DNA from 4 places in the Cupriavidus sp. CPT47-8839-RL05A genome. Region 3 is predicted to be linked to each of the others. Evidence: predicted binding sites of a transcription regulator. Region 3 holds the regulator's gene; each other region holds the start of a gene.
The links. The regulator FNR, encoded in region 3, switches genes on or off when oxygen is low (the NO sensors DNR and NnrR bind a similar motif). The targets are predictions, from matches to a motif close to TTGATNNNNATCAA.

Region 1: ubiU (ubiquinone anaerobic biosynthesis protein UbiU) is a predicted target of FNR. The motif match lies at 5,249-5,262, and genes of this name have one in related genera.
Region 2: AC3WVS_RS05055 (universal stress protein) is a predicted target of FNR. The motif match lies at 2,565-2,578, and genes of this name have one in related genera.
Region 4: hemN (oxygen-independent coproporphyrinogen III oxidase) is a predicted target of FNR. The motif match lies at 2,591-2,604, and genes of this name have one in related genera.

The regions. Positions count from the first base shown of each region.
Region 1 is NZ_JBYTEG010000006.1:156,374-164,018, reverse strand. It holds gene norR (nitric oxide reductase transcriptional regulator NorR) at 1-224, shown strand, start outside; gene AC3WVS_RS09190 (polyhydroxyalkanoate granule-associated phasin) at 377-805, shown strand; gene AC3WVS_RS09185 (histidine kinase N-terminal 7TM domain-containing protein) at 1,015-2,589, shown strand; gene ubiT (ubiquinone anaerobic biosynthesis accessory factor UbiT) at 2,599-3,063, opposite strand; gene AC3WVS_RS09175 (U32 family peptidase) at 3,060-3,992, opposite strand; gene ubiU (ubiquinone anaerobic biosynthesis protein UbiU) at 4,040-5,086, opposite strand; gene AC3WVS_RS09165 (NAD(P)H-dependent flavin oxidoreductase) at 5,354-6,523, shown strand; gene AC3WVS_RS09160 (hypothetical protein) at 6,618-7,645, opposite strand, start outside.
Region 2 is NZ_JBYTEG010000003.1:294,143-301,787, reverse strand. It holds gene AC3WVS_RS05065 (DEAD/DEAH box helicase) at 1-914, shown strand, start outside; gene AC3WVS_RS05060 (serine/threonine protein kinase) at 933-1,979, shown strand; gene AC3WVS_RS05055 (universal stress protein) at 2,027-2,467, opposite strand; gene AC3WVS_RS05050 (CaiB/BaiF CoA transferase family protein) at 2,819-3,886, shown strand; gene AC3WVS_RS05045 (carboxymuconolactone decarboxylase family protein) at 3,980-4,390, shown strand; gene AC3WVS_RS05040 (LuxR C-terminal-related transcriptional regulator) at 4,552-5,178, shown strand; gene AC3WVS_RS05035 (L,D-transpeptidase family protein) at 5,263-6,855, shown strand; gene mepK (peptidoglycan L,D-endopeptidase MepK) at 6,886-7,473, shown strand; tRNA gene AC3WVS_RS05025 (tRNA-Met) at 7,579-7,645, opposite strand, start outside.
Region 3 is NZ_JBYTEG010000015.1:75,299-82,943, forward strand. It holds gene ccoG (cytochrome c oxidase accessory protein CcoG) at 1-841, shown strand, start outside; gene AC3WVS_RS19195 (hypothetical protein) at 870-1,079, shown strand; gene AC3WVS_RS19200 (hypothetical protein) at 1,076-1,321, shown strand; gene fnr (fumarate/nitrate reduction transcriptional regulator Fnr) at 1,384-2,109, opposite strand; gene AC3WVS_RS19210 (sulfite exporter TauE/SafE family protein) at 2,188-2,946, shown strand; gene scpB (SMC-Scp complex subunit ScpB) at 3,515-4,369, shown strand; gene rluB (23S rRNA pseudouridine(2605) synthase RluB) at 4,375-6,255, shown strand; gene rimP (ribosome maturation factor RimP) at 6,556-7,044, shown strand; gene nusA (transcription termination factor NusA) at 7,041-7,645, shown strand, end outside.
Region 4 is NZ_JBYTEG010000016.1:116,436-124,080, forward strand. It holds gene AC3WVS_RS20375 (c-type cytochrome) at 142-972, shown strand; gene hemN (oxygen-independent coproporphyrinogen III oxidase) at 1,046-2,530, opposite strand; gene AC3WVS_RS20385 (ABC transporter substrate-binding protein) at 2,705-3,841, shown strand; partial or broken gene AC3WVS_RS20390 (ATP-binding protein) at 3,827-3,997, opposite strand; gene AC3WVS_RS20395 (UvrD-helicase domain-containing protein) at 4,078-6,174, opposite strand; gene AC3WVS_RS20400 (YMGG-like glycine zipper-containing protein) at 6,457-6,684, shown strand; glycine riboswitch at 6,762-6,849, shown strand; glycine riboswitch at 6,871-6,996, shown strand; gene gcvT (glycine cleavage system aminomethyltransferase GcvT) at 7,095-7,645, shown strand, end outside.

The sequences.
Region 1 (7,645 bases), on a different contig from region 3:
AAGTGCCCGCGGCACACCATGCCGGCGCCGGCATGGCCAGCGCGTTCGCCGCCCCGGCGCTTGCCGCAGGCATCACCCTGCGCGACGCGGTCGAGCAAACCCAGCGCGCCTGCATCGAACAGGCATTGAAGGACCAGGGCGGCAATTGGGCGCAGGCAGCGCGCCAGCTGGGTATCGATGCCAGCAACCTGCATAAGCTGGCCAGGCGGCTGGGGTGCAAGTAATTGACACACTAGGGTGCCAGGATGCCGGCATGGCGATGCGCGCCGTTACCGCATAAGCTAGTCCGGGTGTGCCGCCGCCCGTATCGCGGTATCGCCGTGTGCAGCAACTGCCGCCCCGCTGCGCGCACGCCCCACCACCGGAGATCCCCGTGATGATGACCGCAACGCAAGTCTTCTGGCCGCTCGGCTTCTGGCCGTTTCCCACCTTCTTCTCCGGCGCGCACCAGGTCGAGGCCATGCAGGCCGACTTGGCGGACAACTGGCGCCGCATGGCCGAGCTCAACCTGGAGTTCGCCCGCACCATGTATGAAGAATTGCAGTTCGATGCCATGGGCTCGATCCTCGCGCCGCAGCCAGAGGCCTTCTACGCGCGCGAGATTGCCTGCGAGCTGCCGCTGATCGGCGGCCCGCTGCACTATGCGTCGGCCATGCTGGAACTGTACGCGCGGACCCAGCAGAAGTGGATCGATGGCTGGGGCCACCTGCTGACGCGGGGCCTGATGCCTGACTGGCAAGGCATGCAAAAGGACGTCACCGACGTCCCCTTCTGGCTGGTCCGCGAAACCCCGCGGCCGGCATGACCCGGCCGCCCCCGCCTTGCGCCGTCGCGGCGATCATCCCGATCGGTTCGCCCGGCGCCAGGTAGTGGCGCGCGCGCGCCCCTTGCCTGCCACCTGTTGCATCGGCGCACCCACTGCCAAGCCAGCCGCGCAGCCCGGTATCATGCTGGCTGACGAGATCGCGGATCGCCGGAACCAACGCCCGGGTCTCGGGACGCGCTCCGCCTTCAATGCCCTCATATTCCCTGGTTCTCCTGCTTACCGTCGCCGTGGTCGCCTGCATCGGCATGGCCATCGCCACCTGGCCGCGGCGCGACGATCCGACCGTCCAGGCGTTCCTGGTGCTGGCATTCGGCGCGGCGACCTGGAGCGGCGGCCGCCTGCTCGAGATCAGCTCCACGGACCTGGAAGGGCGCATCCTGTGGGCCAAGATCCAGTACCTCGGGATCGTCGCCGTGCCGATCGGCTGGCTGGTGGCGATGGTGCACCTGAGCCGCCCGCGCTATGTGGTGCCCTGGTCCAGGCTGTGGCTGCCCGTGCTGGTGGCGGTGGTCACTGTGGTGATGGTCTTCACCAACGAGCGCCACCGGCTGATCTGGCCGCGCATCACGCTGATGCCTCCCGGGGTATTGCCGGGCGCGGTGTTCGACCACGGCATCGGCTATGCCGCGGTGGCGGCCTGGTCGTACCTGCTGCTGGGGGTGAGCCTGTATTTCCTGGTGACGGCTGAAGTGCCCAATGGGGCCTTGTCGCGGCGGGGCCGCGCCATCCTGGCGTCGGGCCTGGCCCTGCCCCTGGTTGCCAATGTCGCCTACCTCAACCGCTGGACCGGGCCGCTGGGCGGGGACCTGACGCCGGCGACGTTCTCGCTGATGGCGGTGCTGGTCTGGTTCTGCGCGCTGCGCACGCACCTTGACGATATCGGCCACTACGCCCGCCTGCGGGTGTTCGATGCCCTCAGCGAGGGCTGCGTGATCGTCGACAGCCACGGCGTCATCGTCGAATTCAACCCGGCCGCCGCGCAGCTTTGGCCGGCCCTGCGCCGCGGCGACCCCCTGCCCTCCGGCTGGGAAGCCGCGCTGCAGCACTCGCCTGCCGACACTGCCAAGCTCGCAGCCACGCCCTTCGTGCCGCCGGGCGCGCCCTTCGAGCTCACTGTGGAAGGGGTTGCCCGCCTGGACGGCAGGCAGATCGGCAGCCTGCTGTTTTTGCGCGACATCAGCCGCTTCCAGTCGCGCGAGCTGGCCCTGACCGCACGGCTCGGCCAGACCGAGGAACAGTTGTGGCAGGTGCAGGCCGACCTGGACATCGACGCCCTGACCGGCATCCGCAACCGGCGCTACTTCCAGCGCGAGTCGATCGCGGCCGTGACCCGGGCGTGCGAGCGCAACCAGGCGCTGGGCCTGCTGATCCTGGATGTGGACCAGTTCAAGCAATACAACGACCTGCATGGCCACGTGGCCGGCGACGACTGCCTGCGGCAGATTGCCGGCGCCCTGGCCCGCACGCTGTCCGGCGAGCAGTTCTGCGCCCGTCTGGGCGGCGAGGAATTCGCGGCGGTGCTGCCCGGCGCCACGCGTGAAGAGACCCGTGACGTGGCGCGCCGCATGGTGGCCGTTGTGCGCGATCTCGGCATCGCGCACAACGGCACGCCGGTGCAGCCGGTGGTCACCATCAGCGTGGGCGCGGTCTGGACCGTGCCGGAAGCGCCGCGGCTGGAGCCGCTGCTGCACCGCGCCGACAGCGCGATGTACCGGGCCAAGCGCGCGGGACGCAACCGCTTCATGCTGGACGGCGACGCCTGAGCGGTACGGCTACGACGCCGCACCTGCCCGCCCCACGGTGGCGCCGTGCAAGGCCACCAGCCGCGCCGCCGCCTGGCTGACCCATGCGGGCCGCGGCGCGGCGTCGAGCCAGTACTTGACCTCCAGGCCCAGCGCGGTATCGCCGCTGATCACCAGCCGGCGCTGGAAGAACAGCGTGTCGGTATCGGCCTCGCCGCCCAGCAGGCGCAGGTAGTCGACCGCGCAGGCGCGCAGCGTCAGCTCAGGCTCGGCGTCCGCTGCCGCGGCACGAAAGCGCCCGCCTTCGCAGCGGAACGGCACGGCCAGCCCAAGGTCCTGCACCGTCAGCAGGAAGGCGTGTCCGTCCAGTGCGGCCGGTGGCTCCAGCCATCCCGCCCGGCGCGCCAGCTCCAGCGCCGCCACCAGCGGCAGCGCCCTGGCACGGGCGGGCATGCGCCGGTGCACGCCCGCGATCAGCTTGTGCAGCGCGCTCATGCCCGGGCCTCCCAGGCGATGCCCGCGCTGCCGTGCCAGTAGCCGTTGCAGGGCTGGGCGCCGGCCGGGGTGATGCCGCTGCCAGCGGGTGCCTGTTCACCAGCACGAATCGCCGCGAGCTGTTGCACCACCTGCAGCGTGCCGGATGAGTGCGGACTCACACGCAGCATCCCCACGCCCATGCGCGCCATCGCCAACGCCTCTGCGCACAGGTCCAGGCAGGTGGCGCTCTGCGTCTGCACGCCGTTGAGCGTGAAGAACGCCTGCCCCTCGCCGGTGGCGGCCACCAGGCCGTCGGGATAATCCATGCAGCGGAACTCGCAACTGTCCTTGCGCAGGCGATGGTGGCGCGCCGTAAAGCAGCGCGCCGAGAACGCCAGCGGCAGCCGGCCCCAGACAAAGGCTTCCAGGCGCATGCCGGTGGGACGCGCCGCTGCCAGCGCGGCCAGCGTTCCGCCATCCATCTCCACCGGCGCGACGCAGCCGGCCGCGCCCAGCCCGGCCAGCCACGCCAGCGTATCGGCGTGGTAGACATTGAGGTGGGGGCCGCCGACAAAGGGCCGCCCTGCCATGCAGCGCACCGCGCCCAGATCGTTGGCCTCGACCAGGTAGTCGTCCTGCGCGCAGGCGCGCCGCATCCAGGCGATATCGGTGTCGGACTCCACCAGCACCGGCGTCGACAGCACCACCTCCTTGCCGGCATCGCGCAGCATCTGCGCAATCTCCAGCCATTGCGCATGGCGGACTTCATGGCGGCGCGTACAGACGGTCTCGCCGAGATAGACGCGGTCGACCGGCGCATCGGCGACCGACGCATAGAACTGCATCACGGCCTCGCGCGGCCAGTAGTACAGCAGTGGGCCCAGGGCGATGCCGAAGTCGGGCATCGCTATGGTTTGCGGCATCGCGGCCGCGGCAATCTCTGGCATGGGAAGCTCCGTCATGGCCGGTTCAAGGCAGATCGATGTCATGGGTGTCACCGCCACGGCCGGTCGTAGGCGCCTTGCGTGACCTGGTCGCCTTCGGCATGGCGCCCCAGCGTGCTCTGCCACTCTTGCCGCGGCACGAAGCGCGCCGGATCGGCGCAGGCCGCGTCGATGGCCGCGCGCAGCACGCCGACCACATCGCCCACATAGCGCGGGCTGCGCTGCCGGCCTTCGATCTTGATGGCAGCGATGCCCATGTCGATCAGCGCCGGCAGCAGCGACAGCGCATTGAGGCTGGTGGGCTCTTCCAGCACGTAGCCGCGCTCGCCCTCCACCTCGAAGCGGCCCTTGCACAGCGTGGGATAGCCGGCCGGCTCGCCCGGCGCATAGCTGTCGATCAGGATGCCCGACAGCCGCGCCTGCATGGTCCCGTCCTGCTCGGTCCAGCGCACCGCGTGCGCGGGCGAGCAGACGCCCTTGTTGTTGGGCGAGTCGCCGGTGGCGTAGGAGGACAGCAGGCAGCGCCCCTCGGCCATCACGCACAGGCTGCCGAAGCCGAACACCTCCAGCTCCACGCTGGTCTGGCGCGCCAGCTTGCCGATCTGCGCCAGCGACAGCACGCGCGGCAGCACCACGCGGCGGATATGGAAGCGCTCGCGCATCAGCTCGATGGCGTCGGCATGCGTGGCCGAACCCTGCACCGACAGGTGCAGGCGCAAGCCCGGATGGCGCTCGCACGCATAGCCCATCAGGCCGGCGTCGGCCATGATGACCGCGTCGGCGCCAAGGTCCGCCGCCGCATCGACCGCGCGCTGCCATTGGGCCACCGCGCCCATCTGGGCAAAGGTGTTGATCGCGAACAGCACCTCGGCGCCGCGCGCGTGGGCTTCGGCCACGCCGGTGCGGATGTCGGCCTCGGTAAAGTTCAGGCCGCCGAAGTTGCGCGCGTTGGTGGCATCGCGCAGGCCCAGGTAGACCGCGTCGGCGCCGTGCTGCAGCGCCATGCGCAGGGCCGCCAGCGAACCGGCGGGCGCAACGAGCTGGGGCCGGCGCGGCACGTTCGCCGCGGTGGATGGGGCTGGGGAGGCAGGGGTCATCGGTGATGGCGCCGGCGGCGGCGCGAAGATGAAGACAGCGGCCGATGCTAGCCAAGCGCTTGCAGCAGGGGCTTGACCGCGCGCAAACCCACGCCAACGGCACACCGCCTGCGTTGGCCTATGCCGGTTGGCGTAGGCCGATGGCAGGCCACCACCGCGCGCTTGACCTGCGGCAAACGCCGGCCCGTGCCGCTGTGCCACGCTTGCCCGGTCATCCACGCGGCTGGCCGCACGCCGGCCCCGCGCCCATCCTCTTCCGGAGATTTTATGAATCAACCCTGGCTCAAGCTGGCCGGCCGCCGCCTGCTGCCCATCGTGCAGGGCGGCATGGGCATCGGCATCTCGGCCCACCGGCTGGCCGGCGCCGTCGCGCGCGAGAACGGCGTCGGCACCATCGCCAGCATCGACCTGCGCCACCACCACCCCGACCTGATGGAACGCACCCGCGGCAGCCGTGACAAGCCCGCCATCGAAGCCGCCAACCTCGAAGCGCTGGATCGCGAGATCCGTGCCGCGCGCACGGCGTCCGAGGGCCGCGGGCTGATCGCCGTCAACGTGATGAAGGCGGTGGGCTCGCACGCCGCGCTGGTGCGGCAATCCTGCGAAAGCGGCGCCGATGCCATCGTCATGGGCGCCGGCCTGCCGCTGGACCTGCCCGAGCTGACCGCCAGCCACCCCAGGGTGGCGCTGATCCCGATCCTGTCCGAGGCGCGCGGCATCGGCCTGGTGCTGCGCCGCTGGATGAAGAAGGGCCGCCTGCCCGATGCCATCGTGGTCGAGCATCCGGCGCATGCCGGCGGCCACCTGGGCGCGGCCACCATCCAGGACCTGTCAGAGCCGCGCTTCTCGTTTTCGCGCGTGCTGGCCGAATGCCGCGAGCTGTTTGCGCAGCTCGGGCTGGCCTGGGACAGCATTCCGCTGATCCTGGCCGGCGGCATCGACAGCCATGCCAAGGTGCGCCACTGGCTGGGCGAGGGCGCCGCCGCGGTGCAGCTGGGCACGGCCTTCGCCGTGACCGAGGAATGCGATGCCCACCCGGCCTTCAAGCAGGTGCTGGCCACGGCGCGGCCCGAGACCCTGCGCGAGTTCACCAGCGTGGCCGGGCTGCCCGCGCGCGCGGTGCTGACGCCGTGGCTGTCGCGCTACCTGTCGAGCGAGTCGCGGTTGCAGCGCCGCGCCAAGCCGCGTGAATGCCTGGAGGGCTTCGACTGCCTGCAGGCGTGCGGGCTGCGCGACGGCATTGCCCGCATCGGCCAGTTCTGCATCGACCTGAAGCTGGCGCAGGCCGTGCGCGGCGACGTGGAGCGCGGCCTGTTCTTCCGCGGCCGGGGTGCGCTGCCCTTCGGCGAGGCGATCCGGCCGGTGGCGGAGCTGATGCATTACCTGTTGACGGGGGAAAAGCCTGCGGGGCTGACCCAAGCCCCGACACCAGCCTGACGCATGCCTGTCGTGCGTGCCGTAGCCAACGCCGCGCGAACAAGGCTCCCCTCGCCCGCTTGCGGGAGAGGGGTGGGGGAGAGGGCCGGAGTGTCTACGAAGTGAGGCGCGTCGGTATGCCGGCGCCTGCCCTCTCCCCCGGCCCCTCTCCCGCAGGCGGGAGAGGGGAGCAAACCGGCGGCATGGAAACCTTGTCAGCAATGCGCGGCGGTAATCCGCCGCGCTTCCTCATCTCCCGCATGCATCGCAACGCTCCCAGCAGTTGCCACCCCAGCCACGCATTGGCACCCGCCAGCAGCACGCCGCCAGCGCGGGCCAGCGGCGCCGGCGCCAGCGGCACCGCCAGCAGCAGGACGTAGGCAGCCAGCAGCAGCCATGCCTGCCGCCGTTGCCGGCCCGGCACGATGATGGCCTGCATGGCCGGCACCCGCGCGCGCGGCGGCAGCAGCCGGCGCAGGTGCAGCCAGGCCAGGAACGGCACGATCTTGCCGAGCATGGCCGTGACCGGCAGCACGCCCACGCCGACCAGCGCCATGGTGCCGGCCCACCATGCCAGCGGCAGCCCGGCGGCGGGCAGCACCACGGCCGCCGCCCCCAGCAGCGCCGCGCCTGCCATGCTGGCGCATGCCACCGGCCAGAGCAGCCACAGCGGATCATGGCGCCGCCGCGCGCGCAGCGTGCCGGCCAGCCCGCACGCGCCCACCACCGCCACGAACGCCAGCCACACGAGCAGCACGCCATGCGCCAGCGCACGGTGATCCGGCCACAGCATTGCCGCGGCGCTGAACAGCGCCAGCGGCAACCAGTGCGCCATGGGCAGCCAGCGCCCGATCGCCGCCGGCAGGCGCGGCGACTGCCAGAACATCGGCAGCACGGTGGTGGCCACGCCGGTCACCAGCGCGGCCAGCCAGCCGCCCAGCGCCCACGCCATATGCAGGCCGAGCCAGCGCGCCACCGGCACGCGCCACCAGCCGCCGAAGGCGCCGGCCAGCACCATGCCGCACAGCACCGCGACCATCAGCGGCGCGCCGATGCCGGCAAGGGTGCGCGTGGTGGCATCCACTGCGGCCACGCGCCGGCCCGCAGCCAGCAGAATGGCGCCGGCCAGCAACAGGATCACCG
Region 2 (7,645 bases), on a different contig from region 3:
ACCAGCGCGTCTATCCGGTGGACCGCGAGCGCAAGCGCGAACTGCTGGCCCACCTGGTGCGCCAGCATGACTGGCACCAGGTGCTGGTGTTCACGCGCACCAAGCACGGCGCCAACCGCCTGGCCGAGCAACTGACCAAGGACGGCCTGTCGGCACTGGCGATCCATGGCAACAAGAGCCAGTCGGCGCGCACGCGCGCGCTGTCGGAATTCAAGTCCGGCACGCTGCGGCTGCTGGTGGCAACCGATATCGCCGCGCGCGGCATCGACATCGACCAGCTGCCGCACGTGGTCAACTTCGACCTGCCCAACGTGCCCGAGGACTATGTGCACCGCATCGGCCGCACCGGCCGCGCCGGCGCCGAGGGCGAAGCGATCTCGCTGGTCTGCGTGGACGAGATTGCGCTGCTGCGCGATATCGAACGCCTGATCAAGCGCAAGCTCGAGCAGACTGTGCTGCCGGGCTTCGAGGTCGACCCGAGCATCGCGCCCGAGCCGATCCAGAAGGGCCGCCAACAGCGTGGCGGTGGTGGCCAGGGGCAAGGACAAGGCCAGGGCCGCGGACGCGCCCAGGCGCGTCCGGCCGGCAACGAAGGCGAGGGCGCCCAGCGCCAGCGCCCGGCGCGCGAAGCGCAGGCTGCGCCGCGGCAAGCCCAGGGCGGCCAGCCGCGCACGCGCGCTGCCGAAGGCGGCCAGCGCGGCAACGGCGCAGCCAACGGCAACCGTGGCGGCCAGCCCGCCGGCGGCGCGCGCAATCCCGCACCGCGCCGCGACGGCCAGGAGCCGGCGCGCCAGCAACGGGCCGCGGCTCAACCCGCGCGCCAGCCGCACGACGCGGCCCCGGCACCGGCGCGCAATCGCCGTCCGGCGCCGCAGGCCGCGCTGCTCGGCGGCAACCGCAAGCCGGCGCGCTGAGCGGGACAGGCTGACAACATGCACGCGTCCGACACCCCGGCCGACCCCGGCGTTCCCTACGCCGGCCTGACGCCGGAGCTGATGCTGGACGCGCTGGAAGGCGCTGGCCTGCGCCCCGACGGGCGCCTGCTGGCGCTCAACAGCTATGAGAACCGCGTCTGGCAGCTGGGCATCGAAGATGCCGCGCCGGTCATCGCCAAGTTCTACCGTCCGGGCCGCTGGACCGATGCGGCCATCCTGGAAGAACACGCCTTCGTGCAGCAGCTGGCCGATGCCGAGATCCCGGCCGTGCCGGCCATGGTGCTGGCACCGGGCGCGGCCGGCACGCTGCTGCATCACGCCGGCTTCCGTTTCGCGGTATTCCCCCGCTGCGGCGGCCGCGAGCCCGCGCTGGACCGTTCCGACACGCTGACCTGGCTCGGCCGCTTCATCGGCCGCATCCACGCGCTGGGGGCGACGCAGCCCTACCAGGCGCGCCCGGCGCTAAATCTTGAAACCTTCGGCGTTGCCCCACGCGACTGGCTGCTCGCCAGCGGCTGCATTCCCGCCGACCTGCTGCCCGCATGGCAATCGGTGACCGACCTGGCGCTGGACGGCGTGCGCCGCTGCTATGAGCGCGCCGGCGAGGTGCGCCTGCTGCGCACCCACGGCGACTGCCATCGCGGCAATGTGCTGTGGATCGGCGAGGACGACGCGCGCGGCGGCACTCATGGCGCACCGGGCCCGCATTTCGTTGACTTCGATGACAGCCGAATGGCGCCGGCGATCCAGGACATCTGGATGCTGCTCGAGGGCGACCGCGCGGCCATGCAGGACCAACTGGCCGACATCGTTGCCGGCTATGAGGACTTCGCCGAATTCCAGCCGCGCGAACTGTGGCTGGTGGAAGCGCTGCGCACGCTGCGGCTGCTCCATTACAGCGCCTGGCTCGCCAGCCGCTGGGCCGACCCGGCCTTTCCGGCCGCGTTCCCTTGGTTCGGCACGGCGCGCTACTGGCAGGATCGCATCCTGGAACTGCGCGAACAGGTGGCGCTGATGGACGAAGCGCCCCTGTGGGGCGCCTGAGGTCTACCGGTCGGCGCCGCCAGGGCGCCGGTTTTCCACTACTTTGCTCAACCCTTCTTTTCCGGCGCCTTGACCAGCAGCACCGGGCACTCGGCCTGCGCCAGCACGCGGCCTGCGACCGAACCGATCACCGCATCGAAGAACGAACCCCGGCCATGCGTGCCCATCACGATGGCTGCGGCGTCGACCGAGCGCGCACAGGCGACGATGCGCTCCGGCGCGAAGCCGTGCAGCGGGTGCCGCTCGAACGGCACCCTGGCTGCGGACAGAATCTCGCAGACCGTCGCCATGGCCTTGTCGCTGGCCTCCTTGTGCCAGTCATCGATGGTCTCCTTGCTGACAAAGGCGCGCACCTGGCCGCTTACTTCCGGCGCGACATGCACGACATGCACGGTGAAGCCGCTCTGCAGCAGCTTGCCTTCGGCGATAAAACGGGCCGCGGCGTCGCTGAAGGCCGAACCGTCGGTGGCGAGCACGATATTGGTCATGTTGGAAATCTCCTGGATGGGGGCTGTCGGCAGGCGGTGCACCATGAGGCGGCACCGCCATCTGGAACCATCATGGCACCTAGTGTCCTGCCAGGACCCGATTTAGATCAAGTCGGATCGGATTTATCCGATTTCGCCGTGCGATAGCCGGCCGGCTGACGGATTCCGTCAAGCCGGCTGAAGCATTTGGCCATTGCCCCGTCAACGCCGTGGCGCGTAGCATGCTCTCGAGCCCCGCGGCAGGCATTGGCACGCCCGCGCTGCCGCAGGCACGGCCCATCCCATACCAATTCAATGCAAGCTGTCCCCCGGCCATGGCCCGGGCGGGCGGCGATTCCGGAGACGACGATCATGAGTGAGCGTGGCAACCTGCTGCCCCTGCGCGGTATCAAGGTAGTGGAATTCGAAGGCATCGGCCCCGGCCCGTTGTGCGGTGCGATGCTGGCCGGCCTGGGCGCCGAGGTCACGCTGGTGACCCGGCCGGTCGCGCCGGATGCCCGCCGCATCCTGCGCGGCCAGCCCGTGCCGCCTGAGATGGAGCTGGAGCACGGCAAGCGCGTGGTGCAACTGAACCTGAAGTCTGCGGACGACGTGGCCGCCGCGCTGGACCTGGTGGCCGGCGCCGACGCGCTGATCGAAGGGCTGCGCCCGGGAGCGATGGAGCGCCTCGGCCTGGGCCCGAAGGCGTGCCATGCACGCAATCCGCGCCTGGTCTACGGGCGCATGACCGGCTGGGGCCAGACCGGCCCGCTGTCGCAGAGCGCCGGCCACGACCTCAACTACATCGCGCTGACCGGCCTCTTGTCGATGGCCGCGCGCGAGGGCGAGCTGCCGATGGTGCCGCCGACCGTGATGGGCGATGCCACCGGCGCGCTTGGCCTGGCATTCGGCATCACCAGCGCCATCCTGAGCGCGCGCGCAAGCGGCGAGGGCTGCGTGGTGGATGCGGCCATCACCGATATCGTCGCCATGCTGGGCTCGCTGGTGCAGGTGTCGCGCGCAGCCGGCACGCTGGGCGGCCCGCAACCGAGCCCCTTCCACGATTCGCCGTTCTATGACGTCTTCCCTTGTGCCGACGGCCGCGCCATCACGCTGGGCGCGCTCGAGCCGCAGTTCTACCGCGAGCTGCTCGAGCGGCTCGAACTGACCGACATCGACCCCGCCACGCAGTATGACCGCGCCCAGTGGCCCGCGGTGAAGGCACGCATTGCCGCTTGCATCGCAGGCAAGCCCAGCACCCACTGGGAGGCGGTGCTGGGCGGCACCGACGTGTGCTTTGCACGCGTGCTGACCCTGGACGAGGCCGCGCGCCATCCGCACAACCAGGCACGCGGCACGTATCGGCTGTACCAGCAGGGCGAGCGCGAGGTGCCGCGTTCGGCGCCGGCGCCGCGCTTCCTGCCCGCGGGCATGGAATGACCTTGGGGCCGCGGCACCGATGCTGCGGCCGCTCGAATCGGCTTGATCGGTTCGGCTACCATGCGGCATCCACCCAAACCGGAGACCCATGCCATGGCCGAACCCAGCCAACTTCCCGCCTACACTCCCACGCCGGCCTTCGAGGCCGGTCTTGACGTGCGCACCGAAGTGCTCGGCCCCGAGCACGTCCGGCGCGCGCTGGACGCCGCCGCACAGCAGGGCGACACCAGCCTGCAGCAACTGGTGACGGAGTTCGCCTGGGGCACGGTCTGGACCCGCGACGGCCTGGACCGCAAGCAGCGCAGCCTGGCCACGGTGTCGATGCTGATTGCGCTGAACCGGCCGCAGGAGCTGGCCGGCCACCTGCGCGGCGCGCTCGCCAATGGCGTTACGCCGCAGGAACTGCGCGAACTGATGGTGCACAGCGCGGTCTACTGCGGGTTCCCCGCGGCGCTGGATGCCAGCCGCAAGCTGACTGAAGTCCTCGACGCTGCCAACGGGTAACGCCGACCGCGGCATCGATACGAAAACAGCCATGCAGAAGAGTCTGACTCTGATGCAGATTTTGCCGCATCTGCGCGGCGAGGATTCGGCGCATCAGGATCTCTCCGGCCCCTTAACCTTGGCACCAGGCCAAGCCATGCAAGTCGTTAAGGAGCCTCAAATTGCATCTCGCGCTGATCGTCGATGAACCCTCCCGGTTCCGCACCACGCTGTCCGCTGAAATCCGCGCTGAGTTGGGCGCCGGTGAAGTACTGGAAATGGACGGCATGCAGGAAGCATTCCGGCTGGTCCGCGAGCAACGGCCGGGGCTGGTGCTGGTCGATATCGAGTGCTTCGGCAATCCCGGCATCGACTTTGTCCGGCGCGTCTCGGCGACGCAGCCCGCCGTGCCCTTGCTGGTACTGTCCGACAGCGACGCCACCCTGGCGTCGGTGCGGGCGCTGCGCGCCGGCGCCCATGGCTTCGTGGTCAAGCAGCGTGGGCTGGCCGAGGTGATGCAGGCCGTACGCGGCGTGCTCAGCGGCTACCTGGTATTTCCCATGCATACGCTGGAAACCGTGCGCCAGATCGGCGAGCAGCGGGAATCCGGCTTTGCGCGGCTGAGCAACCGCGAGATCACCATCCTGCAATACCTGGCGCGCGGCCATTCCAACAAGTCGATCGCGGCGCAACTGCTGATCAGCAGCAAGACGGTCAGCACGCACAAGGCCAACATCATGGCCAAGCTCAATGTCGGCTCCCTGGTCGAAATGGTGGACTACGCGCGGCGGCATCAGCTGGTGTGGTAACGCGCACCCCGGGCGGCTTGCGGCACCATGCCGCCATCGCGGGTAGACTGTTGGCGTGTGTGACGAATCCGAACTTTTCGCCCGATGCCACCGACCCTGAATGCCGCCGCACGCCGCCTGGGCGCTGTCGTGCTTGCCTGTGCCGCCGCATGCCTGGCCACGCCTGCCTTCGCCAACGAACCGATGTGGTTTGCGCAGGGCCGACCGGTGCCGGCGGCCCGCCAGGCCGTCGATGCGCTGGCCGCGGCCGCGGCCGACGGCCTCGACCCGCGCGACTACGATGCCGACGCCTTGCGCCAGGCCGTGGCCCAGGCCGCCAGCGGGCCAGCATTGCCGCCGGACGCGGCCGCACGCGTGGACGCGGCGCTGAGCGCCGCGATGGAGCGGATGCTGGCAGACCTGCACGGCGGGCGCGTCAACCCGCGCGCGGTCCATGCCAACTTTGCCCCGCAGGCGGAACGGCCCTTCGATGCCGCCGTCTGGCTGCGCGATGCCGTCAAGCAGCAGCGGCTGCCCGCCGCCATCCGCCAGGCAGCGCCCACCTTCCCGCTCTACGGCACGCTGCGGGACGCCCTGGCGCGGTACCGCGAGATCGCGAAGCAGCCGGTCTGGGGGCAGCCGCTGCCACCGTTGCCGGCGAGCAAACTGACGCCGGGCCAGACCTGGGCCGGTGCCGCGGCGCTGGCTGCACGCCTGGTTGCGCTGGGCGACCTGCCCGCCGGCACCCAGGTGCCGGCCCGCTACGAAGGCGCCCTGGTCGACGGCGTCAAGGCGTTCCAGTCGCGCCACGGCCTGGAGGCCGACGGCGTGATCGGCGCGGCCACGCTGGCACAACTCAACCTGCCCATCGCCAGCCGTGTGCGGCAAATCGAACTGACCATGGAGCGGCTGCGCTGGACGCCGCTGGACGGTCCGCGCATGATCGTGGTCAATGTGCCGGAGTTCATGCTGCGCGCCTATGAGATCCGCGACGGCAAGCTCGACATCAAGCTCGAGATGAAGGTGATCGTCGGCAAGGCACTGGATACGCGCACGCCGCTGTTCGAGGAGGATATGCGCTACATCGAGTTCAGCCCGTACTGGAACATCCCGCCCTCGATCGCGCGCCGCGAGACCGTGCCGCATCTGCGCAGCGATCCGGCCTATTTCAACCGGCAGGGCCTGGAGTTCGTTACCGGCGACGGCAAGGCCGTGACCACGCTGTCCGAGGAAAATCTCGAAGCAGTGCTGAATGGCCGCATGCGCATCCGCCAGCGGCCAGGCCCGCTGAACGCGCTGGGCGATATCAAGTTCGTGTTTCCCAACAACGAGAACATCTACCTGCACCACACGCCCTCGCCGCAGCTGTTCAAGCGCGGCCGGCGCGACTTCAGCCACGGCTGCATCCGCGTGGAATCCCCAGTAGCGTTGGCCCAGTTCGTGTTGCACGATATGCCGGACTGGAACGAAACCCGCATCCGCGAAGCGATGACGCGTGGCAAGTCCAATACGGTGCGCCTGGAGCAGCCCTTGCCGGTGGTGCTGGCCTACGGCACGGTCATTGCGCGCGCCGATGGTCGTGTATCCTTCTTGCCTGACATTTACGGTCACGACAAACTGCTGGACAAGGCACTGCGGCAACGCAACGGACGGCCCCAGCAACCAGCTATCGCAAGCGCCTCCGGCACCACCCGCTGAGGCGCCACTGGGACATTCAGAGGAAGTACCATGACTGATGCGACGCGCAAGGCACGCCGCCGCTTTCTTCATACCACCGGAGGCCTGGCCCTCGCCGCCAGCCTGATGCCGCTGGCACCGCGCCAGGCGCTGGCAAGCCTGCCTGCAAACCAGGCCCTGGCAGGCCTGCCGGACGCCCGAACGCTGGCTTTCGACCACACCCATACCGGCGAACGCGTGTCGCTGGTCTATGCCGTTGGCGACCGCTTCGTGCCCGACGCGCTGACTACGCTCAACGGCTTCCTGCGTGACCATTACTCCGGCAAGGTCGGCATGATCGATCCGCAGCTGTTCGACCTCCTGTTCCAGGTCCGCCGCGAGCTTGGCACCGAGCAGCCGTTCCAGGTCATTTCCGGCTACCGCAGCCCGGCCACCAACTCGCGCCTGCGCAACTCGCGCGGCGGCGGCGTGGCCAGGCACAGCCTGCACATGGACGGCAAGGCCATCGACATCCGCCTGGCCGGCGTGCCGCTGGCGGACGTGCGCGACGCGGCCAAGTCATTGCAGGCTGGGGGCGTCGGCTTCTATGAGTCTGACCAGTTCGTGCACATCGATACCGGGCGCGTGCGTTACTGGTAAGCGTTGTCTGTGGCCGCCCATCATGGGCGGCTCGCTTGCGCGAGCTGGTAGCGACCCAAAGAAAAAAGCCGCGAACCCATGCGGGATCGCGGCTTTTCAAATAGATGGTGGCGAATCAGGGACTCGAACCCCGGACCTGCGGATTATGATTCCGTCGCTCTAACCGACTGAG
Region 3 (7,645 bases):
GTTCTACGCGTTCGCCACCTGGGGCAATGCGGGCTTCATGCGCGAGCAGGTGTGCAAGTACATGTGCCCGTATGCGCGCTTCCAGAGCGTGATGGTGGATCGCGATACCTATGTCGTGACCTACGACGTCGGCCGCGGCGAGCCGCGCGGCAGCCGGTCGCGCAAGACCGACCACCACAAGGCGGGGCTTGGCGACTGCGTCAACTGCAGCATCTGCGTGCAGGTGTGCCCGACGGGCATCGATATCCGCGACGGCCTGCAGTACGAGTGCATCGGCTGCGGCGCCTGCATCGACGCCTGCGACCAGGTCATGGACAAGATGGCATATCCGCGCGGCCTGATCCGGTACACCTCGGAAAACGCGATGCGCAAGGGCTTGTCCGCGGCGGCATCGCGCAAGCGCCTGCTGCGCCCGCGCGTCGTTATCTATTCCGTGATCTGGGTGGCACTGCTGGCCGGGTTCATGGCTTCGATCGCGCTGCGCACGCCGCTGAAGGTCGACATCATCCGCGACCGTGGTGCGCTCGGCCGTGAAGTGGAAGGCCGCTGGATCGAGAATGTCTATCGCCTGCAGCTGATCAACACCACCGAAGCGCCGATGCAGATCAGCGTGCGCGCCGACAGCGACGAATTGAAGAACCTGACGGTGGAATACGACAAGCAGGCCGAATCGCTGGCGCCGACGTCCAACCGGTTGCTGCCGATCCGGATCCGCGTGCCGATCGAGGCCGCGGCGCAGGGCACGCACAAGATCAACGTGACAGTGACGAGCGAAGGCACGGAGCGGGGGCATGCCGAAATCCGGCAATCCACCAGTTTCATCGTGCCGCGCGATTTGTGAAGCTAGTCGTCAAGATGAAGGGGGCAAGATGAGTCAGCAAGGCAATCCGTGGTGGAAGGAGCCGTGGCCGTGGCTGTTGATGAGCGGCCCGCTGGTGGCGATGGTGGCGTGCGGCGTGACAATCTGGCTGGCATCCACGCATCCGGACATGCCGGTGCAGGGTGCAACGCGCCATGGCCTGGTGGTCGAGAAGGTCGACGCCGCGCCGCCCAAGGCTGCCGCTGTGAGGCAGCCATGAGGTTGCGCTGGCTGATGTGGGTACTCTGGCCGGCGTTCCTGATGGCTGGGTTTGCGACCGCGACGGTGTTTTCGGTGGTGGATCCCGGTGACCTGAACTTCTTCGGCCAGCCGATCGAAGCGTCCCGCGAATCGGTCTACACCATCGGCTTCCTGATGGCCTGGGTGTTCTGCGCGTTGTCCAGCGGACTGACGCTCTACACCATGCCGACGCGGCTCAGCGATACCGACGAACTGGAGTAAGCGGGCTGCCGTGAGGCCTGCGCTGTCATGGCCGGATGCGGCCATGACAGCGCCTTGGCCGCTTAGCAGGAGCGGCTGTAGAGTTGCTTGATGCCGTCGATGTCCACGAGCTTGACGTGGCGCTGGCGAATCTGGATCAGGCCGGCTTCGGCAAAGCGAGAGAACAGGCGGCTGACGGTTTCGAGCTTCAGGCCCAGGTAGCTGCCGATCTCTTCGCGGCTCATGCGCATCACGAACTCGGACGCCGAATAGCCGCGCGCCGACAGGCGCTCAGAGAGGTTGATCAGGAAGGCGGCAAGGCGTTCCTCGGCGCGCATCGAGCCCAGCGTGACCAGCATCAGTTGGTCATGCGTGATTTCCTTGCCCATCAGGCGCAGGAACTGCTGCTGCAGCGACGGCAGGTCTGCCGACAGCGATTGCAACTCGCTCATGCGGACCACGCAGACTTCGGTGTCCTCCAGCGCGGCGGCATCGGAGGCATGCTGCATCTCGCCCAGCCCGTCGAGACCGACAATTTCGCCGGGCAGGTGGAAGCCGGTAATCTGCGAGCGGCCGTCTTCAGTGGTGACGTGGGTCTTGAGCGTGCCAAAGCGCACGGCATAGACCGCGGTGAGCGGATCGCCCATGCGATACAGGGTTTCACCCTTGTGCACACGGATGCGTTCCTGAACCAGCGTGTCCATCTTGGCAAGGTCTTGCTGCGACATGCCGACCGGAAGGCACAGCTGCCCCATCGCACAGGTGGAGCAGCGGGGTGACATCTCGGTAATGGGAATGGAGGTGAGCAATTGGAACCTGCTAGAAATGGCAGCGAGGGCGCGATAAGGACATTTTACCGTGCGATGTGATGTGGTAGGGAGTGAGAATTGACATTTGGCGTACTGATCAGCGTTTTTCTGCTGGCTTTGCTGGGCGGGGTCCACTGCGCTGCCATGTGCGGCGGCGTGGCGCTGGCCGTGGAGCAACGCCGCGGGGCGGCGGCCACGATCAGTCTTGTGCCCAGCCGTGCCGCCTGGCTGGGCGAGTTGCTGATAATGCACCTGGGCCGGATCTCGACCTATATGCTGCTTGGGGCCGCGCTGGGCGCGGTCGGTGCTTCGGCGTGGAAGCAGGACTATCTGCCGGTGCAGCGCTGGCTGTTCGGCGCAGGCAGCGTCATGCTGCTATGGTCGGGCTGGCGGTTGCTGCGCGGCAACACTTTTACCGTCGACTGGCTGGAGCGGCTGGCGGCGCGTGCCGGCGCAACGGTGGCGCGCCGGCTGGCTGGCGTGGCACGCGGCATGCCGTCGTTTGTGCGCGCACGCGGCGGCCTGGCGCGGCGATATGGCGTGGGCCTGGCGTGGGGACTGGTGCCGTGCGGCATGGTCTATGGGGCGCTCACGCTGGCGCTGCTGGCGGGAAATGCGGCGTCCGGCGCACTCGTGATGGGCGTGTTCGGGCTCGGCACACTGCCTAACCTGCTGGTGCTCTCCGGCCTGTCGGGCTATTTGCGTACGCTGTCGCGCCGTCCCGGCGTGCGCCTGGGTGCCGGCCTGGCGGTGATGGCGTTCGGCGGTCTTGGCATTGCGCGAGCGGTGCTGTTGCCACATTCGCTGGCCGAGCATGGATTCTGCCTGGTGTTCTGAGGCGCCGGCGCCGCGCGGGCAACGGATGATGGTTGCAGGCGGGGGCGGGAATGCCATACAATCGCCAACATTGCGGTATCGCGCGGCGTCTTGTGAGCCGCGGTAAGCAGCGGACGAGCAGCGCCAGGCGGCCTTCATACCAGAAGGCGAGTTCAGGGCAGGGGAAGCGGAAGGTTTTCGATGCCCGTCCCGTCCCCACAGTCCATCCGGTTCAAAAGATCTGGTTCAAAAGTCCGGCTGGCACTGCGGTGTTGGCGATGCCGGCCTTGCTCCCGATACCCGTTTTTCTTGCGTCCGAGGCCTTCAGTTCGCTGACAGCGACGTCCGATATGTGCGGACGCGCTACGCAAGAGGTTCGCTGGCTGGCCCATAACGGCATGCGAACGATCTCCTGCCGGAACGCCCGGCAACTCGATGCAAAGATAGGGAAGTGCACGGCTTGGATGCAGCAGGTATCCGGCTAGCTGCGCAATGAGATGGCGGTGGCTTTCGCACCGCTGTATCCAAAATCTCCGGTGCCCCGGATCCGTCCGGGAGCAGGTGCAAAGACAGGCTGCACACCATCAACATGAATACCCAAGAGGCGAAGATCGTCCTCGAGACGGCGCTGATCTGCGCGCAGGAACCGTTGCGCGTCAATGATCTGCGGCGGCTGTTTGACGACGACGTCGGCGCAGACACCATCCGCGTGCTGCTTGATGAACTGCGCCAGGACTGGCGGCCGCGCGGCGTGGAACTGGTGGCGCTGGCCAGCGGCTGGCGCTTCCAGAGCCGGCCGGAAATGCGTGAATACCTGGATCGGCTGAATCCTGAAAAGCCGCCAAAATATTCGCGCGCGGTGATGGAAACACTGGCGATCATTGCCTACCGGCAGCCGGTGACCCGCGGCGATATCGAGGAAATCCGCGGCGTGACGGTCAGCACGGAAGTCATCAAGAAGCTTGAGGACCGCAGCTGGATCGAGGTGATCGGACACCGCGACGTGCCGGGCAGGCCGGCGCTGTATGCGACCACCAAGGCGTTCCTGGACGATCTTGGTCTGCGTACGCTGGATGAGCTGCCGCCGCTGGAAGATGCCCAGGCGCAGGCGCAGGCAACCCTGCTGGAACAGCAGGCCATCAATTTTGAAGACCTGGCTGCAAACAAGGCGGCCAGCGCCGACGAAGAGGCTTTTGCCGACCCCGCCGCGCACGCAGCGGATGTGGCTGAAGCATCCGTCGCAAACGAAGCCGAGACGACCGGCCCGGTCGACCAAGGCGCCAATGGCTTTGACGCGCAACCGCTGCAAGCTGCAGCCGACGATGCCGCCGAGGCCGCTTCCACCGAACCAGCCGCACCCAATCCGGACGGGGCGCGGGGCGATTTGCCGGACAACGGCACCCCGCCGCACCCGAGCGAGCACGACGAGCGCGTGCCGAACTGAACAACATGCAACATCCGATAGTGAATATCTTGTCTGATTCCGTTGAGCAAGACACCCGCAATGCGGGCGCACCCGCCGACACCGGCGCCGCAGAACCCGGATCGGGCAGCGAAGCCGCGCCCCGCCGCAAGGGGCTGCGCCGCGGGCTGAGGAACCTGGTCGCATCGCGCCGCCAGGCACAGGACCGCGGCGAGGGCGCCGAAGGCGCCGGCGGCCAGGCCGATGCCGGTGAAGCGGGCGCCGCACAGGCGGCGGGCGGTGCGCGCGCTGGCCAGCGTGGCCGCGGCAAGCGCAAGACGGGGCAGGGCGAGGGCGGCCAGGGTAGCCAGGGCGGCCAGGGCACCAGCAAGGCAGACAAGGTGGACCGCGCGGCCAGGGCCGAAGGCACCGACAAGCCCGAGCAGCCCGGCCGCAAGCGCAAGCCGGTCCAGCGCTCGGGCAAGGCGGCAGCGCCGGGCGAGGCGCAGGGCACCGGCGCGCGGCAGCAGGGCCGCCGCAAGGATGGCGGCAAGCCGCAGGCGCCCCGCAAGGGCCAGGGCGGCGGGGACAAGACCGCGGCGAGCAGCGAAGACCTGTTCCGCTTCGTGATCTCCGAGCAGTACGACAACGAAGACACCGTCATTCCGCGCACCAAGGCCAAGCCGGTGCGCGAGCTGTCGGCCGACGACGACGCGCCCAAGCTGCACAAGGTGCTGGCCGAGGGCGGGCTGGGCTCGCGCCGCGAGATGGAAGAACTGATCCTGCAGGGCCGCGTTTCGGTCAACGGCCTGCCGGCCCATATCGGCCAGCGCATCCTGCCGGCGGACCAGGTCCGCGTGAACGGCAAGCTGATCCACCGCAAGGTGTCGACCAAGCCGCCGCGCGTGCTGCTGTACCACAAGCCCGCCGGCGAGATCGTCAGCCAGTCCGATCCGGAAGGCCGTCCGACCGTGTTCGACAGCCTGCCGCGCATCAAGGCCGGCAAGTGGGTCGCAGTGGGCCGCCTGGACTTCAATACCGAAGGCCTGCTGATCTTCACCACCTCGGGTGACATTGCCAACCGTTTCATGCATCCGCGCTATGGCGTGGAGCGCGAGTACGCGGTGCGCACGCTGGGCGAGCTGGCCGAGGCCGACCGCCAGCGCCTGCTGCATGGCATCAAGCTCGATGACGGCGAGGCCAACTTCCTGCGTATTGCCGACGGCGGCGGCGAAGGCGTCAACCAGTGGTATCACGTGGCCCTGACCGAAGGCCGCAACCGTGAAGTGCGCCGCATGTTCGAGGCGGTCGGGCTGACCGTGTCGCGCCTGATCCGCACCCGCTACGGCCAGTTCCTGCTGCCGCGTGGCCTCAAGCGCGGCCGCTGGCAGGAAGTCGAGCCGAATGACGTCAAGGCGCTGATGGCCGGTGTCGGCCTGAAGGTGCCCGGCAAGGGCGAGCAGGCTCCCAAGGGCGCCACCAAGGTAGGCGGGCGCAAGCAGCGCACCGAAGCCGCGATTGCCGGCATGCCGATGCCCACGGGCATGGACGGCCTGCCGCGCTTCGACCAGGGCGGCGCCCGGGGCGGTAGCGGCGGCCGCAGCAGCCAGCCGGACCCGATGAAGACCTCGATGGGCTATATCACCCACGGGCCCACCTTGCTGACCTCGCACGCGGCCAACCTGGGCGGCGGGCGCGGCACTGGCGCACGCCAGGGGCGTGGTGGCGCCGGCATGGGCGGCATGGGTGGCATGCGCGGTCAGGGTGGCCTGGGCGGCCAGGGTCAGGGCAAGCCGCGTCGCGGCGGCGGCGAAGCCAACGGCAATGTGATGCCGAAGGCGTCGAAACCGGGCGGCAACCGTTCCCCGCGCGGCGGTAGTGGCAGTGGCGGCGGCAACCGTGGTGGCAACCGCGGCGGCAACCGATAAGCGCTGATTGCGGCGCATGGCGGGCTGAACGCCTGCCGGCGCCGGATTCGGTGCGCGGAAATGTCTGGCTTTTGCCTTTTCGACATAATCCGCGTATAATTCAAGTCTATTCAAAAAGCCATCCTCGTCGAGGATGGGCGAATGATGGGCATTGCGCCCATTTTTTTTTGGTTCGCCCGTTTTTCGGTTCTCTCCGCTGGAGCGGGGGATGGCGGACAGGCAGGGCTGCAGCAGGGTCGTCCCGGACGGCACCGGCGGGTTTGCCTGCCACGGTGTTGATGGCCATTACTCGGGATAACAGTGCATCTGGCAGATTTGATCGAAACCACCCTAAGCGGCATGGGATATGAGCTGGTCGAGCTCGAGCGTGCCCCGGCCGGATTGCTGCGTGTCTATATCGATCAGCCTGAAACCGGCATTGCCATCGAGGATTGTGAAAAGGTGAGCCGCCAGCTCACCCACGTGTTCACGGTCGAGAACGTCGACTATGAACGCCTCGAGGTCTCGTCGCCCGGACTGGACCGGCCGCTGAAGAAGCTGGCGGACTATGTCCGCTTTGCCGGCGAGGAGGTGCGCGTGACGCTGCGCCTGCCCGTCAACGGACAGAAGAACTTCACAGGCATCCTGCGCGAGCCCACCGGCGCGGCGGGCGAGGAGATGATTGGCCTGGAGTTCGAAGGCAAAGATGGCCCGGCGCTGCTGGAATTTGCCGTATCCGATGTCGACAAGGCACGCCTGGTGCCGGTGATCGACTTCAAAGGAAATCAAAGAAAAGGGAACAAGCAATGAGCCGCGAAGTTCTGTTGCTCGTCGATGCGCTTGCGCGTGAGAAGAACGTCGACAAGGATGTGGTATTCGGTGCCCTGGAGGCGGCGCTCGCCTCGGCCACCAAGAAGCGTTTCGAGGAAGACGTGGATATCCGTGTCGCGATCGATCGCGAGTCGGGCGAGCATGAAACCTTCCGCCGCTGGCTGGTCGTTCCCGACGAGCTGGGCCTGCAAGAGCCGGACAAGCAGATCCTGCTGTTCGAAGCCCGCGATGAAAACCCCAGCATCGAGCTGGGTGACTTTATCGAGCAGCAGATCGAGTCGGTCGAGTTCGGCCGCATCGGTGCGCAGGCTGCCAAGCAGGTGATCCTGCAGCGCATCCGCGACGCCGAGCGCGAGCAGATCCTGAACGACTACCTGGATCGCGGCGAGAAGATCATGACCGGCACGGTCAAGCGCGCCGACAAGAAGGGCCTGATCGTCGAATCCGGCCGCGTGGAAGCGCTGCTGGCCCGCGACCAGATCATCCCCAAGGAAAACCTGCGCACCGGTGACCGCGTGCGTGCGTATATCCTGAATGTGGACCGCGCCGCGCGCGGCCCGCAGATTGAACTGTCGCGTAC
Region 4 (7,645 bases), on a different contig from region 3:
CCCAAGTCAGGCAAGGGCCGCAGCCAGCACGGGCGGCCCGGATGGGGCCGGACAGCGGTCAGCGAGTGACCAAGACCGGGCCAGAATAAGCAAGCCGAGCGTAAGCGGCCAGAAGGTTTCCTGCAAAACTGAGAGTTCTGTATGAGCGACGTCCACAACGAACACGACGAACACGAGTCTCCCATCAAAACCCCGAAGCAGCTGATCGCAGTTGTGATCGCGGCTTTCCTGGTGCCGATCATCGTGATCATTCTGCTGGTCAACTTTGTCGGACACGGCTCGACTGAAAGCGCCGGCGCCGCCACCACGGCGGAAGCCGTCAACGACCGCATCAAGCCGGTCGCCTCGCTCGAAATCAAGGATCCCAATGCGCCGCGCGTCTTCAAGACGGGCGAGCAGGTCTACAAGGAAATCTGCGCCGCGTGCCACGCCACCGGCGCAGCGGGTGCACCCAAGTACGCCAACGCTGGCGACTGGACCGCGCGCATCGGCCAGGGCTTTGACGGCCTGATGAAGTCGGTGATAAACGGCAAGGGCGCGATGGCCGCGCGCGCCGGCACCACGCCGGACGACTACGCCGACTACGAACTGGCCCGTGCCGTGGTCTACATGGCCGACGCCGGCGGCGCCAAGTTCCCGGAACCGGCTGCCCCGGCTGCCGCCGCGCCGGCGACCGCCGCAGCCCCTGATGCCGCCGCCGGTCCGGCCGCCGCTGCTGCGCCGGCCGCCTCGGCCGACGTGGGCAAGAAGGTCTACGAGCAGGTCTGCGCCGCCTGCCACGCCGCCGGCGTGGCAGGTGCGCCCAAGTTCGGCGACAAGGCCGCCTGGGCGCCGCGCCTGAAGGAAGGCATGGACGCGGTCCACAACTTTGCGCTCAAGGGCAAGGGCGTGATGCCGCCCAAGGGTGGCTACGCCGGCCCGGACGCGGACGTGATCGCCGCTTCGGACTACATGGCCAACGCCGCCAAGTAAGTCCGCCTGCTGCAAACGAAAAGCCCGCGCATATTGCGCGGGCTTTTTTTCGTCCGTACCGCCTGCGCGGCCGCTACACCACGCGCGAGTACCGCGCCCGCGGCACGAAGCGCACCGGCTGCGCGCCATCGTTGGCGGCAACGGCCTGGGCACCGGTGTCCGCGGGCCGCGCGGCGTCCTCGCGCAGGTAGTGGTCGAACACCATCGCCACGCGCCGCACCAACAACCGGCCCAGCGGCGTCACGGTGATGCGTTCCGGCGTGCATTGCACCAGCCCGTCCGCGCCCAGTGCAGCAAGGTCGGCCAGTTCCGGCGCAAAGGCCGTGCCGAAGCGGATGCCGTGGCGCGCTTCCAGCGCCGGGATATCGAGCACCCCATTGCACATCAGGTCGCCGATGATCTCGCGCCGCAGGTGGTCGTCGACGCTCATCGCCACGCCGCGCGCCAGCGGCAGGCGGCCGTGGTCGAGCGCGCCGTAGTACTCGTCCAGCGTGCGCGCATTTTGCACGTAGCGCCCCGCGATCGCGCCGATCGCGGAAATGCCGAGCCCGACCTGGTCGTAGCCGGCGTGCGTTGAGTAACCCTGGAAGTTGCGCTGCAGCCGCCCTTCGCGCTGGGCCACGGCGAGGTCGTCGTCGGGCAGCGCGAAATGGTCCATGCCGATATAAACGTAGCCCTCGGCGGTCAGCCGCTCGATGGTGGAGACCAGGATGTCGAGCTTCTCGCCGGCGGGCGGCAAGGCGTTTTCGTCGATGCGGCGTTGCGGCTTGAACACATGCGGCAGGTGCGCGTAGCTATAGACCGAGAGCCGGTCGGGACGCAGCGCCAGCACCTGCTCGATGGTGCGGCCAAAGCGCGCCGCGGTCTGGTGCGGCAGGCCGTAGATCAGGTCCAGGCTGACCGAGCGGAAACCCAGCGTGCGTGCGGCATCCACCACGGCGCGGGTCTCTTCGAACGGCTGGATGCGATGGATGGCCTGCTGGACCTCGGGATCGAAATCCTGCACGCCCAGGCTGACGCGGTTGAAGCCCAGCTCGGCCAGCAGCGCAATGCGGGCGTGGTCGACGCGGCGCGGATCGATCTCGATCGAATGCTCGCCCTCGGCCGCCAGCTCGAAATGCTCATGCAGCAGCGCCATCACGCGGCGCATCTCGCCGGGGTCGAGGAAGGTCGGCGTGCCCCCGCCCCAGTGCGACTGCAGCACCTGGCGGCGCGGCCCGAGCCGGTCTGCCACCAGCGCCATCTCGCGGCCCAGGTAGTTGACGTAGCGGGCGCTGCGGCCATGGTCGCGCGTGATGATCTTGTTGCAGCCGCAGTAGTAGCAGATGTTCTCGCAGAACGGGATATGCAGGTACAGCGACAGCGGCGCCGGCGCGTCGGCGCGGCAGGCGGCGAGTGCGTCGTGGTACAGCGACAGGTCGGGCCCGTTGCGGAAGCGGTCGGCCGTCGGGTACGAGGTATAGCGCGGGCCGTTGCCGTCGATGCGGCCGGCCAGCGCGCGGAAGTCGGACAGTGCGCGGCGGTCGGGCGCAGGGAAAGTCATGGCAGACGGGATCATGGGGGCGCGGGGGTATGGGTGTATGACGGCCCATCGTAGGGCCGCACCGCCGCTGGCGCGTTGACCGCCGTCAAGCGCGGGCATTGGACCTGCGGGCGGCGGGCGTCACATTGGTGTCATGTGTGGCGGATACGCTGCGCGCCACCGCCGGCCCGCGCGTCACCTGCCCCTGCAATGCCAACTCCCGACCAGACATCAACGCATCCGCCGTACCCACCGCTGCGCAGCCACCTGGCAGCACCGGCCCGGCACCGGCGCCGCCTGCTTGCCGCCGCCGGCGCGGCCCTGGCCCTGCCCGCCTGGCCAGCTCTGTCGCAGACGCAGGCGCGCCGCACGGTCGTGGTCGGCCACCTGCTCGACCGCGGCGGCGCGCAAGCCGACCTTGCGCGCGACTACCTGGCCGGGGCCAAGGTCATGTTCGATGCTGTCAACGCCGGCAACGGCCCGGTGCGCATCGCGCACGTGGTCCGTGACGCCGATCCCGACCCGCGCCGCGCGCTGGCGCAGGCGGTGTCGCTGGCCGATACCGAACGCGCCGAGCTGCTGTTCGGCCCGGGCGACCGGCTGTTGCCGGCGCTGGCGGCATCGGCCGAGCTGGGCCGGCGCGGCGTGCAGATCGTGGCGCCGCTGTCGGGGCTTGCGCTGGCGGCCGACAACGTCTGGTTCACCCGTGCCGACTACCAGGCCGAACTGGACGCGGCGGTACGCCAGCTGCGCAGCTACGGCCTGACCAGCATCGCGCTGGCCCTGGCGCCGGACTTCGCCGCCCCGTCGCTGGCCCGGCTGGAGGCGCAGACCGGGACGCGCGCGGTGCCGCTCGACGCCAATCCCGAGGCCGCCGCCCGGCGCATCGCCGCCACCCGCCCGGGCGCGGTGATCGTGGCGGGCGATACCCTTGCCTACGCCGGGCTGGGCCGCGCGCTGGCGGTGCAGGGCTGGTACGGTTTCCTGGTCGGGCTGTCGTCGGTCAGCGCCACCGCCGCGCGCGAGATCCTGGGCGCTGGCTACAACGGCGGCATGGTGCTGACCCAGGTCGCGCCCGGGCCGCAACAGGCAACGCTGCGGGTGGTGAAGGAACACGTGGCGCGCATGAAGCAATACCTGGATGAGCCGCCGTCGCCGGCCACGCTGGCTGGCTATATCGGCGCGGCATGGCTGGCGCGCGCGCTGGCCGGCCTGCGCGGCAGCGGCGCGGCCGAGATGCGGCGGGCACTGCAGGGGCGCGTGGACGTGGGCGATTTCCCGCTCGACTTCACGCACGGGCAGCGCGGCTCGCAGTACGTCACGCTGGCGGCGTCAGCCGCGCGGTAGGGACAGGCGCGCGCGCAGGCCGCCTTCGGGGCGGTTGCTCAGGGTCAGCTCGCCGCCATGGCGCGCGGCAATGTCGACCGCGATCGACAACCCCATGCCGACCCCGCCGGTGGCGCGGCTGCGCGAGGATTCGACGCGGTCGAACGGCGCGAGCAGCACAGCCGCCATACTAGGCATGCCTGCACCCCGCGTCTTGTCAGCCTGGTAGGCCTTTGTATCGGGACTGTAGCGCCCGTTCAGCCCGGGGCTGTCTTGCCGCCGTTTCCCAGCAGTGCCTTGAGCGCGCCGAGCCGGTCCTTGGGGCTCATCGCCGGGGTTTCATCCACCGGCGCAGGCGCCTCCTCCAGCTTCATCTCGCCGATAAAGCGCGAAGGCTGGCACGAGTAGGTCTCTCGCGCGCGCTTGCGCTTCTTGCACCAGCTGACATGCAGGCTGCGCTGGGCGCGGGTGATGCCGACATACATCAATCGCCGCTCTTCCTCGATCTTCTCGTCGCTCATGTCCTCGTCTTCGCGGCAGTGCGGCAGGATGCCCTCCTCCACGCCGACCAGGAACACGTGCGGATACTCCAGCCCCTTGGACGCATGCAGCGTGGACAGCCGCACCGCGTCGGGATCTTCCTCGCGGCCTTCCAGCATGCTCATCAGCGCCACGGTCTGGGTCAGCTCCAGCAGGTTCTTGCCTTCGCTGCCGAGGCCGTCGGCATTGTCGAAGCCGGTGGCTTCCTCGCCCTCGGCGCCTTCGGGCTTGGTGCCCTTGCGCTTGAGCCAGTCGAGGAATTCCAGCGTATTGGTCCAGCGCGACTGCGCCTGCCGTTCGTCGAAGCTGTCGTACAGGTAGGCCTCGTAGTGGATCCCTTCCATCAGGTCGTCCAGCACCACGGTGGCGGGATCCTTGGCCGCGCGGTCGGCCAGCCGTACCATCGATTCGCAGAACACGCGCAGCGGCTCCAGCTGGCGCGGCTGCAGCTTGCCTTCGATGCCGCCCATCATCGCGGCCTCGAACAGCGACACCTTGGCCTGTCCGGCAAAGGTGCCCAGCGCTTCCAGCGTGGTGTTGCCCACGCCGCGGCGCGGCGTGGTGATGGCGCGGATAAAGGCGGGATCGTCATCGGGGTTGGCAATCAGGCGCAGATAGGCGCAGATGTCCTTGATCTCGGCCTTGTCGAAGAAGCTCTGGCCGCCCGACAGCACATAGGGAATCCGTTCGCGCCGCAGGATCTGCTCAAACAGCCGCGCCTGGTGGTTGCCGCGATACAGGATGGCGTAGTCGCGGAACTGCGCGCGGCGCTCGAACTTGTGCGCGGACAGGCGGAACACCACCGACTCGGCCTCGTGCTCCTCGTCGTTCATCGGGTGGATGGCGATGGGGTCGCCCATGCCGTGCTCGCTCCACAGCTTCTTGTCGAACAGCTTGGGGTTGTTGGCGATGACCGCGTTGGCGGCTTCCAGGATGCGCACCGTGGAGCGGTAGTTCTGCTCCAGCTTGATCACCTTCAGGTCCGGGAAGTCGGTCTGCAACCCGCGCAGGTTGTCCAGCGTGGCGCCGCGCCAGCCATAGATGGCCTGGTCGTCGTCGCCGACCGCGGTGAAGGCCGGCGCGCGCAGGTGCGAGCCGCCTGCCAGCAGCTTCAGCAACTGGTACTGGCAGGCGTTGGTGTCCTGGTATTCGTCGACCAGGAAGTAGCGCAGGCGGTTCTGCCACTTGAGTTGCACCGTTTCATTGCGCGCGAACAGCTCGGCGGGCAGGCGGATCAGGTCGTCGAAATCCACCGCCTGGTAGGCGTGCAGCGTGGCCACGTAGTTGCGGTAGACCAGCGCGGCCTGGTGCTCGTCGGCATTGGCGGCCTGCGCGATCGCTGCCTCCGGATCGACCATGCCGTTCTTCCACAGCGAGATCGTGCCCTGCACGCCGCGGATCAGCTTCTTGTCGGTGGTGCCGAGCTGCTCCTGGATCAGGCCGAAGCAGTCGTCCGAATCCATGATCGAAAACTGCGGCTTCAGGCCCACGTGCTCGGCCTCCATGCGCAGGATCTGCACCCCGAGCGAGTGGAAGGTACAGACCGTCAGCTGTTTGAGCGGGATGCGCTTGCCCTCGCGCGTGGTCTTGCCCTCCATCAGCTTGCCGATGCGCTCCTGCATCTCCTTGGCGGCCTTGTTGGTAAAGGTGACGGCGGCGATATGGCGCGGCTCGAAGCCCTTGTCCTCGATCAGATGCGCGATCTTCTGCGTGATCACCCGGGTCTTGCCGGAGCCCGCCCCGGCCAGCACCAGGCAAGGGCCGTCCAGGTAGCGGACGGCTTCGGATTGGGCGGAGTTCAGGCCATGGGTCATGCGTGGGATGCGGTTGGAGGCAGGGAAATCGGCAGGAACAGCGGCAGGCCAGGCGGGACACGCCAGCACCCAAAAAACGGGCATGGCAGCAAAGCTGCCGATGTTAACACGCTGGCCGCGGCAGGTCAGTCAGCGCAAACCGCGTTGACACGGCCGGTTGTGTCACCGGCGTAACACTTCGTAAAGGCCGGAGCCAATCGCGCAACCAAACGCTCTAACTAGTATGTCCCCTGGCCTGCGTGGCGGGGTTGACATGCTTGAATCATCACATCGGAGCCAATAATGAAAACCCTGCAGACTTTGACCAAGGTGACCCTGATCGGCGTGACCGTCGCGGCCTTTGCCGGTTGCGCGGATATGACCCCGAAGCAGCGTAATACCGCCATTGGCGCGGGCGCGGGCGCCGTGGGCGGCGCCATCCTCACCGACGGTAGCGCGCTGGGTACGCTGGGTGGCGCGGCCGTGGGCGGCGTGATCGGTAACGTTGTCACCGACGACAAGAAGAAGTAAGCCAGACCACCGCAGCGACAGGTACGGCAGGCTCCCCTGGCCGGTTTGACAAAGGCCGGGGCCTCCCGTACATTGCGCGCATCCGACCGGGAGAGCGCGCATCGCCTGCGCCGCCGAAGGGGTATCACCCGAAAACTCTCAGGCACCACGGACCGATCGGATCGGCATGCAATATGCACACAATGCATGCCGAACTCTGGAGAGCGGCACCCGCCATTCGTGGCGAGCGTGCCCACCGAAGGGGCGCACGAGGAAGGGGTCCGGCAGGATCCGCCTTGTAATCTCTCAGGTATCGAGGACAGAGGGGTCATCCGCCGCAGCGGATTGCCACGCCACATTCAGGCGCGGCGAGCGTTGCGGCGGATGGCCCTTTTTTGTTTTCGCCAACCGAGACTGCCCCAGAGGATTCCATGACGCTCCAGGCCACGCCCCTCAACGCCATCCACCGCGCCCTCGGCGCCCGCATGGTTGATTTCGGCGGCTGGGACATGCCGGTCAACTACGGCTCCCAGATCGAAGAACACAATGCCGTGCGCACCGACGCCGGCATGTTCGACGTGTCGCACATGTGCGTGGTCGACCTCGCCGGCGCCAATACCCGCAGCTTCCTGCGCGGCCTGCTGGCCAACAATGTCGACAAGCTGCAGACCCCGGGCAAGGCGCTCTACTCCTGCATGCTGGATGAGAAAGGCGGCGTGATCGACGACCTGATCGTCTACTTCTTTGCCGAGGACCGCTTCCGCCTGGTCGTCAACGCCAGCACCGCGCTGGGCGACATCGAATGGATCCGCGCGCGCAATGCCGCCACCGGCAGCGATGTGACCATCACGCCGCGCCGCGACGATGTTGCGCCTGCAGGCGCGCAGCCTCTGGCCATCGTCGCCGTGCAGGGGCCCAACGCCCGCGCCAGGGTGTGGAGCACCTTCCCCTCGACCCAGCCTTCGGACACGCTCAAGCCCTT